3 regions of the Paenibacillus sp. cl141a genome follow, and region 1 is predicted to be linked to each of the others. Evidence: riboswitches for the same ligand, from Rfam matches in the RefSeq annotation. Region 1 holds a riboswitch; each other region holds the start of a gene.
The links. A riboswitch is a leader RNA that binds a small molecule or an ion and turns the genes downstream of it on or off. The one in region 1 is predicted to bind cyclic di-AMP.
Positions count from the first base shown of each region.

Region 2: linked by a shared signal. The riboswitch ahead of BMX45_RS13975 (hypothetical protein) and the one ahead of BMX45_RS02820 (C40 family peptidase) in region 1 are both predicted to bind cyclic di-AMP.
Region 3: linked by a shared signal. The riboswitch ahead of ehuB (ectoine/hydroxyectoine ABC transporter substrate-binding protein EhuB) and the one ahead of BMX45_RS02820 (C40 family peptidase) in region 1 are both predicted to bind cyclic di-AMP.

Region 1 is NZ_FNZO01000001.1:591,391-594,663, reverse strand. It holds gene BMX45_RS02825 (stalk domain-containing protein) at 1-834, shown strand, start outside; gene BMX45_RS02820 (C40 family peptidase) at 955-1,431, opposite strand; cyclic di-AMP (ydaO/yuaA leader) riboswitch at 1,435-1,568, opposite strand; gene BMX45_RS02815 (hypothetical protein) at 1,831-2,358, shown strand; gene BMX45_RS02810 (ROK family protein) at 2,666-3,273, opposite strand, start outside.
Region 2 is NZ_FNZO01000004.1:276,517-279,789, forward strand. It holds gene BMX45_RS32240 (potassium-transporting ATPase subunit F) at 1-45, opposite strand, end outside; gene BMX45_RS13970 (hypothetical protein) at 198-608, opposite strand; cyclic di-AMP (ydaO/yuaA leader) riboswitch at 739-907, opposite strand; cyclic di-AMP (ydaO/yuaA leader) riboswitch at 1,454-1,626, shown strand; gene BMX45_RS13975 (hypothetical protein) at 1,758-2,222, shown strand; gene BMX45_RS13980 (proline dehydrogenase family protein) at 2,372-3,273, opposite strand, start outside.
Region 3 is NZ_FNZO01000013.1:169,373-172,645, forward strand. It holds gene ehuD (ectoine/hydroxyectoine ABC transporter permease subunit EhuD) at 1-259, opposite strand, end outside; gene ehuC (ectoine/hydroxyectoine ABC transporter permease subunit EhuC) at 263-916, opposite strand; gene ehuB (ectoine/hydroxyectoine ABC transporter substrate-binding protein EhuB) at 918-1,739, opposite strand; cyclic di-AMP (ydaO/yuaA leader) riboswitch at 2,128-2,274, opposite strand; gene BMX45_RS26945 (SDR family NAD(P)-dependent oxidoreductase) at 2,643-3,273, opposite strand, start outside.

The DNA.
Region 1 (3,273 bases):
TCCCTCGTGTCGCCGCAGCGCGAAATGCATCTAAGAGCCTTTTACGCTTTGCAATCTTTCCAAGAGCGGGATCTCGTAGCATCCATGAATTCAGTCGCCTTCGGCTGGAGCCGCATTGATCGGGAAGGTCAGTTTACGCTTCAAGGCGACGAGTATCGTCTGCCTGCGCCGGCCGGCGACGTGACTCCGCAATCGATTGTTGCGGATGCAGCGGATCGGGAGATTAAACCGTACCTGATGGTATACGCTTTGGACGGAAACGGCGAATTAACCAAAGTCCTCAGCGACAGCAGCCTACGCCAAAAGTCCATTGAGGGCATCACAACCGCGGTGGCGGATAACGGATTCGGCGGCGTGGTGCTTGATTTCGAAGGGCTCGGTTTTAAACTGGATGCCGTGAAGCAGCAGAAGCTGCTTAATGATTACGTCAAGCAATTGAAAGCGGCATTGCCGAGCGACATGGCTCTGTCCTTAGCGGTTCCGCCATTGAACAGCGCCTATAAAGGCTATGATTACAAGACGCTGGCCTCCCTTGCCGACGATCTCATCGTCATGGCGTATCAGTACAATCCGGTTGGCACTAAAGCCCAGGTTCCTGAACCCAACAGTCTGGTGGACCAAGCCATTCAGCAGGCACTTCAGGCAGGCGTTCCTAAGCAGAAGCTCCTGCTCGGCATCAGCTTAAGCAGCGAAACCGCCACATCCGTCGACGATAAGCTCGGCTTGGCCAAGCGCTATGGTCTGAAAGGTGCCGCCTTCTGGCGTCTGGGCTTGTTCCGTTCCTATAATAATGGCATGGAAGCCGCCGTGAATGCCTCTGTCGTAAAGGAATAATCTAATGAATCCTTTCGCAGCATCCCCAATTATAATCTTCAAAAAAAAAAGAAAGCCTGACAAGATCATCTCTTGTCAGGCTTTCCGGTTATGTATCGCACTCTAAACTGCGTATTCCAATTAGCTCGCGCTTCCTACCAGTTTAGCATAGTTCTCTTGACTCAATACACGGCGCGCCGTAACATAACGCGGTTCGTAATAGGAGTCGCTAAGCTTGCTGATTCTTACGCCCTTGCTGCTGGAAGCATGCGCAAATTGTCCATCTCCAATGTAAACGCCCGCATGGGAAATGCCGCTTCCGCTTGTATTGAAGAATACCAAATCTCCGACTCTCAGATCCTCGCGATCCACATGAACCCCGGCATTAGCCTGACTCTGGGAAGTGCGTGGAAGATCCAAGTCGAAATTTCTAAACATATACAGAATAAATCCGGAGCAATCAAATCCGCTTGTCGTTGTTCCGCCCCATTTATAAGGCGTTCCTACCAATTGCTTCACTTGATGCTGAAAATTCGGTTGTTGATCAGCATAGGCTGATACGGCACCTGAAGAAAAAATAATTGCAGACCCAAGCAATGTGATGACAAATTTCTTCAAAATATGTTCTCTCCTTCGATGCCTACGGAGTTAGCTAAGGGTTCGGTTGAAGGTTCCCTATACTCTCTATGGTACAAGAATAATTCACCCAAGACGGTTCCCCCGTTTTCACAAACGAAATTCGGCAAAATTCATTAACATTTTGTAACCTTCTCTTAATATAGTATACAAGCAAGGATGCTGTCAATAATATCCTAGAAATCTATCACTATATGTTAATCAATGTCGTTTAGGCTGAAAATTTTCATGTATTTTCATAATGCCATCTCACATACTCATGACAATTATGTAACACTCCATCGAGCCTCCGGCGACGTTTTATGAACGGGCATGCAACTTTTTGGCAGTTCGGAACGTTTACATATTCAGACAAGAAATCAAAGAGGTGATCCTTCGCTTATGAGTCAAATCACGATGGCTGAAGCTTTGGCAGTCCGGGCAGCAATCAACCGTCTCATGAATCAATTGATGTCGGAACGCTTGAACAACAGCAGCACGATCATTGAAAAAGGGGAAACGGCGGAGTATCCTGCACGAAGCGTGGATGCCATTACGGAAGAGATCGAAGCCGCCGCAGCGGATTACAGAAAGCTGGATCTGCTGATGGCAATCTCCAACACGACGCAGACCATTAGTTGGAACGGCTCCGACATGACCATCATGGAGGCGATCGAGCTCGCCAAACAAATGCGCAGCGATATCGGACAACTTGCCCATCTCGGCTCCCGCAAGAAGCTGGAGCGCCAGAACGGCCGGGGAAGCGGAGATGGCGCCGTAACGCTGTTTAACGTGGCCTTATACGATCCGGAAGCTTATCAGGCGCAGGCGCGCAAGAAGGAACGCGAAGTGACCAGGCTCTCCTCACTGATCGAGCATGCCAACCATACGAGCATGATTACGTTCGACGCATCAAAATACATGGAATAGCGGAAGCCGCCGGCTCCAAGCCTGCAGGCCGCCTCGCGTGCGGGTTTGGAGCCGGCGGCTTCCGTCGGCGGGCGGGAAAGTGCGGGCAACCGCTTATTGTTTGTCGGATACAAACAAACCTAATAGGAAACCAAAAACTCGACTCCAGTGAAAACGGATGACGGCTTACGGTTTACGCCTATCACCTGTCACAAGTTACGGACTTCGCTTACGCAAATATGATCGCTCCGTTTCCCGCTCTCTTCATGAAATAATCAGAAAGCCGCCCTTGAAGGGCGGCTTTTGTTGCCTTTTCTTTACGAATGTACTATTGGAACAAGGCTGCGGCTCCCACCAGGCCAACATCGTCCCGCAGTCCCGCAGGAACGATCTCGTACGTTCCTAGATAGGACGGCATGACGAGCTTATCCGTCATTTCCCGCAGCTGCGGGAATAGGAGCTCCCCTGCTCTGCTCACACCCCCGCCAACCACGATGCGATCGGGGTTGAAGCTGTGAATGACGTTAACCATTCCAAGCGCCATGTAATAAACGGCACGATCGATGACCTCCACTGCGACGGGGTCATGAAGACGTTTAGCCTCGAATACATGCCTGGCGTTCACGCCTCCATCGGCTGCGGCCAGTTCAGAAATAACGCTGGTCTGGGTAAGCATCCGCTGGGATGCTGCCAGGCCGATGGCCGTTCCTGAAGCAAACACCTCCCAGCAGCCATGGCTGCCGCAATTGCACTGCGGACCGCTGGGATCAATGATATGATGCCCAAGCTCCCCTGCAAAGGAATTGCTGCCCAGAAACAGCTTGCCATCCAGCACGATGCCTGAACCGATGCCTGTGCTGAGCGTCACGTAAACCATGTTCGTCGACCCTCGGCCGGCACCTCTTACATATTCGCCCCATGCGGCTGCATTGGCAT
Region 2 (3,273 bases), on a different contig from region 1:
AATCAAATAGAGAAAAATAGAAATCGTGAATATCAACATGATCATCACGGCTGATCAGCCTCCGGTTCCGAAACCACGCGCCCGCACCAGGACATAAACAGCATGAGCAGTCCGTAGGTTCCTCCCAAAATGAGCACCATATATAAATCCTGCATGAATGTAACCTCCCCTAACTCTTGTGGCGTCAGTCCACACGCTTAGCTCATTACGGATGCCATCAGAAAGGACACCTGATGATGATTCGTATGAAGCACCACATCGGCACCCAGCCCTTTGTATATCAAGCGCGGATTGCCGGAATGGGTGATCACGTAAATCGACTCCGAGGTCCATGTCCGGCAGATCCGTAAATAGCGGCAGCACAGATTCAAGCTGCTTTCGAACAGAAACACCTTGCTGACGGGAAACTCGGGAATGATCCAGGTCTGCTCGTCTCTTGTATCAATCAAAATGATGGGTTTGCAGCCCAGTTCTCGCAGCCTCTGCTGCTCAGCCCGGTTGTTGGCTATGGCCGCAAACGGAACACGTTTGTGAATCAGCTGGCGGACGAATTCCTCCCCGGCCTTGTTCGGCGCGGATACCAGGATGAATTCCTGTGGTTTCTCCATCTTCGTTTCTCCTCCTAAGGTCAGAAAGAGAAGGCAACAACAAAGAAGCCTGCGGAAAGAGAAGAACTCTTCCCGCAGGCTTCTTAACAGGACACGGTGAAATACACCGTAGCCCAAGTCCACGACAATCGTTGCCTCTCTCGATACGCTTACGAGGTTAGCTGACGGATTCGGGCGTGAGAGTCGCCCTACCCATAGACCGTTATCTTGTCTATAGGATTCACCCCAGAGAGATCAGATTTATCTCCCGACTGGTTCCCCCGTTCCTTTTCCATTCAAGGACTCAGCGAAAATTAAAAACGAGTAGCATGTTATTCTATTAGCCATTGACTTGTCATCCAGACTGGGCATAACAGCACAGCAACAGGAGGTTCACGCGGTGAGAGTCGCCTCTACCTTCAAATCTCAGCAAGGCCCATGGTGCCTTCTCCTAAGATTCGATCCATATAAAGAACCCGGCGTAGCTCTCACACTGCCTTTAGATCTTTGTGGAACGACTGTCCGTATGCCTTGGTCGTTGATGACCGTCAATTCATAGTTCGTATCATACGTCCGGCCCTGCAGGATGTAAATGTGAGCAAAAACACATCTGGCGTTATGTCGAACAGGAACCAAGCAGTATTTCGTCTTTATCTTCCGAATACTGCTCTATACTATGTATTTCTCTTGTTTTCTCTTATTTATCGCAATCCAACGAGATACCGAGTTTTTGCCACGATAATAGATGACACGGCCGATTGTACGCGTTTTCTTTTACCGTTTTCATCACATTTCGGAATCTATTGGTCCCATACGGTCATTTACTTTTCGTTTCCTCCGGCGTATGATTCATCCATCTATTCGAAACACGTTATACGCCGAGCTCCCGACAGACCGGGAGACGGGGGAACCAAAGTCACCAGTCTTCGATTGGTGACTGGGGTGAATCCGCTGCGCCTAGGATCGAAGGGCCCAGTGGTAGGGTGCTCTCAGTCCGAATCCGTCAGCTAACCTCGTAGGCGCGTTGTTGAGAGAGAATACCATCCAAGCTTTGGCATAGCGGCCGCCGGTATTGGGCCTCTAACCATAAATAGGCCTGGAGAGCATCTCTGCTCACCAGGCCTATTTGCCGTGCATATAACATGCTTATAAAGGAGCGTAGATCATATCATGACGAAACTCATCGAGGCAGCGCTTACACCCGTCATCGAAACCGCAGTGCCTGCATTAGGTGAAGAGACTATCGGCCATATGGAGATATTTCGTTTCGATCGGGGCTCGGCCGAATGCTTTATCCCCTGGAGCGATCAAGGCTGGAACTGCGGCTTGTTCAAAGTCAGCTGCAAAGACGCGGCAGGATATGTCGAATATGCCCTGCCAAGCACGAGAGAATTTTCGGACCTGGTCCGCTGGGCATCCGTCTTCTCAAGGCTGAGAGGCATGTCCGTGACTGAGGCCATTCGCTATGCCCGAAAGCAGCAGCAGTGGGGACCCGCACGGATGCAACTTGCTGTATCCGCCCTCGCCGATCTGGAGATCAACCTGCATCGGCACATCACCCGAGAGCGGTTAGGCGGACTGCCACTGGAGCGCTCTTTCCTTATGAATTGCTCGGAGGCGTATTATCATTTCTAGGGGCAACAGCTACAGAGAGCTACTATCCCCGTTTCCTTTGGATTGGGCACTTCTAAGCAGCCTGATGTTTTTTGAAACCATGAAGAACCCCGTCAAAAAGCCGCTTATTTTATCAGGCATTTTGACGGGGTTCTGCAATCGGATCCCGCTCACTTGAACATATTTTTGAGCACCATCATCAGGTTGGCCGGCTTCTCTGCCAGCCTCCGGGTGAAATACGGGTACCACATCGTTCCATAGGGCATATAACACCGGATACGGTAGCCGTCCTGCGCAAGCGCTGCTTGATCGTTCATCCGCAGTCCATACAGCATCTGAAATTCATAGTCCTGTTTGTCTATGCAACTCTGTTCGGCAAATACCTTCACCCAGTCGATGATGTTGTCATCATGCGAGGCAATCGCGACGTAGGAACCTTGGTCGAAATGCATTTTAATCAATTTCTTGTAGTTGTCAATGACCTCCCGCTTCTGCTGAAAGGCGATGGTCCCCGGTTCTTTGTACGCCCCCTTCACCAGCCGCAGATTAACGCCGGCCCTGAGCAGGTTCTTCACGTCCTCCTCCGTACGGAACAAGTAGGCCTGCATCACGGTCCCCACATTCGTCAGCCCCTCCTTATGGAGGCGGAGTGTCATATCGATGGTCGCCTGGGTATACGGCGAATCCTCCATGTCCAGGCGAACGAAGTTCCGGTACTCTTTTGCCTTTCTTACCACTGACCTGATGTTTTCGTAAGCCTTCTCGGGGTCCAGGGCCATGCCCATCTGTGTCGGTTTCAAGGATACGTTCGATTGCACTTCGCGCTTCGCAATCCCTTCCACCAGCTTCAAATATTCCTCTCGGTACCCGGCCGCTTCGTCCAGCGTCGTAATGCCCTCCCCCAAATGATCCAACGTAACGAGAATGCCCTTCGCGTTCAGCCTCTCGATTTCGTCCAGCGCCTCATCCAAGGTATCGCCGGCAATGAATCGGCCAGCCAATTTCCGGCCGTACTTGATCGACAGCCATTTCACGAGTTTATTGCCGGACACCGTCAGGATCACTTTACGGT
Region 3 (3,273 bases), on a different contig from region 1:
CCGGAATCGAAATGCCCGTCAGCAGCGGCAAGCTGTAATACAGAAAGAACACCTGTACCAGCAAGGGGGTATTGCGAATAAATTCTATGATTCCTTTGGTGATGAGCGACAAGGGCTTAAATGTACTCCGCGCGGCAAAGGCAAGCAGCAGTCCGATAATCAATGCCACCACAAAAGCACAGAGCGTGACCCATACCGTCATTTTTAATGCACTCAGAAGCTGCGGCAGTATTTCAAACACATATTTCCAATCCCACATCCGCTACAGCCTCCCCGCGGTCAGTTTGCGCTCCAGCAGTCGAACCGCCATCGAGACGAGCGTGGCGATGACAAAATACATGAGGAGCAGAAGCACCAGAATCTCAGTCGTCCAGGAGATGTAATTGTTGCGGAGCACCATCGCCTGATACGTTAAATCCGCCATCGTGATGAAATAAACGAGCGAGGTGGATTTGATGAGTTCCACAAGCTGATTCCCGAACGGGGGAAGCATTCGCAGGGACGCTTGGGGCAGTATAACGTTCCACAGCCTCTGCCAAGGCTTCATGTTAAGCGCCACGGCAGCTTCCCACTGTCCTTTCGGAACGGCCAGCACCGCGCTGCGAACAATCTCGGAGCCGTACGCGCCGAAGTTAAGTCCGATCGCGAGAATCGCCGCCAGCATTTTCGGAAGCTCGATGCCGATGAACGGAAGGGCAAAATACAACCAGAAGAGCTGCACCAGCAAGGAGGTTCCCCGAAAGATTTCGACGTACACGGCCGTCGCCGTGCGGACGATCCACAGCTTCGACAGCCGGCACAATCCGGCTGCAAAGGACATCGCGATGGCCAGGATGGCTGAAAAGAACGCGACGATCATCGTGATCTCTGCTCCTTTGAGCAGCGTTGGAAGAAAATCGATCCAAGAATTCGGCATGCTATTCCCCGCAGAGCGCAGCGGCTGTCATCTCACCCGGGAGCTCTTCTTCCGTAAACCCGAACGCTTGCAAAATTTCCAGCAGCTCGCCCGACTCCTTCATCTTTTCAAGCTCTGCATTATAAGCCTCCTGGAACTCGGTATCCGCTTGGCGGAAAGCCGTAGCCCCGTAACCGCGAACGCTTTCGCCGTCGATGACCGGCTGCTCGAAATCATCCACGCGTTCGATGCTGTCGTCGCTGGCTGAATCCAGCATCGCCTGCAGGGACGGCCCCGTCATGGTAATCGCCTGCACCCGATCGGCCTGGAGGGCGCTGATCGCCGAAGCCTGGTCAGGGACCTGTACGATCCGGTCCGCAGGAATGCCCGACTTCTCCATGTAGCCGATTTCGACCGCGCCGGTCATGACGGCCACCTTGGCCTGCTCATTCTTGGCAATGTCCTCATAGCTTCCGAGTTCCATCGGATTCCCTTGCTTTACCGCAAGGGCTTCCCCGATGCTGTACTCCGGATTCGCGAACAGGACGGCAGAGCATCGGTCCGGATTTATGAACATGCCTGCCGTGATCAGATCAAACCGATCGGCCTGCAATCCGGCGACCAGCGAACCGAATTCCGTTAGCTCCCCTCTCATCTCCTTGATGCCAAGACGCTCCAGAATAACGCGGGCAATCTCAACCGCCTCGCCCGTGAGCTCCCCATTGGCTTCTTTGTAGGCATACGGCTTCTCGTTCGCAAACCCTACGGTGATATATCCCTGCTCGATGGCTCGATCCAGCGTACTTCCTTTGTCGCCGCAAGCCGCGAGCAATACCACCATCATCACGGACAACACCAGCACAACCACTTTCTTCAAAACCTTCCACAACCTTTCGTAATAGCTTTTCAATTTCTTAAAAAAAACGGCATGACGAATTTATCCGTGTTAGCACATGTGTTAACTTGGATATTTAGACATTCAGATACCTGTGCATGGGACGAGGCTTCAGGGAAGATGATTCATCGGCTTCCTTGCACGCTTTGCCCCCATGCCGTCTGATCGATTCAATTCGTTCCACATTTGCAGACGTTGCCCCTCCTCTGTAATTGAATGCAAAAAGACCACCAAACAGGGGATCTAGACATAGCTCCGCCAGCAGGGGGTCAAAAAATAGAGAAAAGGCCCCTATAGAGAATAAAGGGCCTTTTGTATGAACATCCATTATGTATGCAAGACCCATCCACTGCTGACGAGGTTAGCTGACGGACTCGGGTAAGATGGTACCCTACACTCGTGAATTCCAAGTGACTCGCCCCTGGTGAAACTGGTTCCCCCGCTTTCCGGAATATGTATGCCGGAAACTAAGCGTGTGTTCATGATAAAGGGAAGCACAGGAAAAGTCAAACCCCTTTAACCGCTTTTTCTGGAAATTCAGAAGTAAAAATACCGTTTTTTCAACGAGGATATCGAGCCTTTTGAACACCTTGTTTAAGGCTGTCCATACACCGGATTGGTCATGGAATCCATGCTCCATTTTCCGCTATATAGCAGGCATTTGACGGGTCATGCGGAAATCGTTCATGCCATATATGTTTTATGTCATGAAAGAGCCCCGGATTAGGCAGTCTGCCCGTATGAAATACGGGACCGAAAAAAAATTTTGAAACACTCCATAAATAAGTCTGATAACAACGCCTGGAATGACTTGAAAAAAAGCCTCGATGCTTAGCATCAGGGCTTTTCTCATCATACTGCGGTATAGCCGCCATCCACCAGCAGGCTCGTGCCCGTAATGAAGGAGGCATCTTCACTGGCAAGGAACAACACCGCTTTGGCCACTTCTTCCGGCTGTCCCAAACGGCCCATCGGATGAAGGCCGACCAGGTGCTGCGTGATCGCTTCCGTTCTTCCCTTGATCAGCGGCGTATCGATATATCCCGGACACACGGCATTGATTCGGATTCCTTTGGAGGCATAGTCTGCGCTGAGCGACTGGGTTAACAGCTTGACGCCTCCCTTAGCCGAAGCATAGGCGGTTACCCCTGCTTTTCCGACATGGCTATGGATCGAGCCGCAGTTTACGATTGCCCCTCCGGTTCCTTGGGACAGCATTTGCTGAATAACATACTTATCGCACAGGAAGACCCCTGTCAGATTAATATCAATCGTTCTCTGCCAGTTATCCATCGTTAACTGATCGGCAGGAGCATCATGGGCAATGCCTGCATTGGCGAACAATACATCGACACGGCCAAAATGCTGCACCGTCTGATCCACCATTTTTGCGACTTCCTGCTCTTGGGTTACATCCGTTTTGACGAACAGCGCTTCGAAGCCGACTCCTCTCAATTCGTCGGAAACCGCTTGGCCCTGGTCG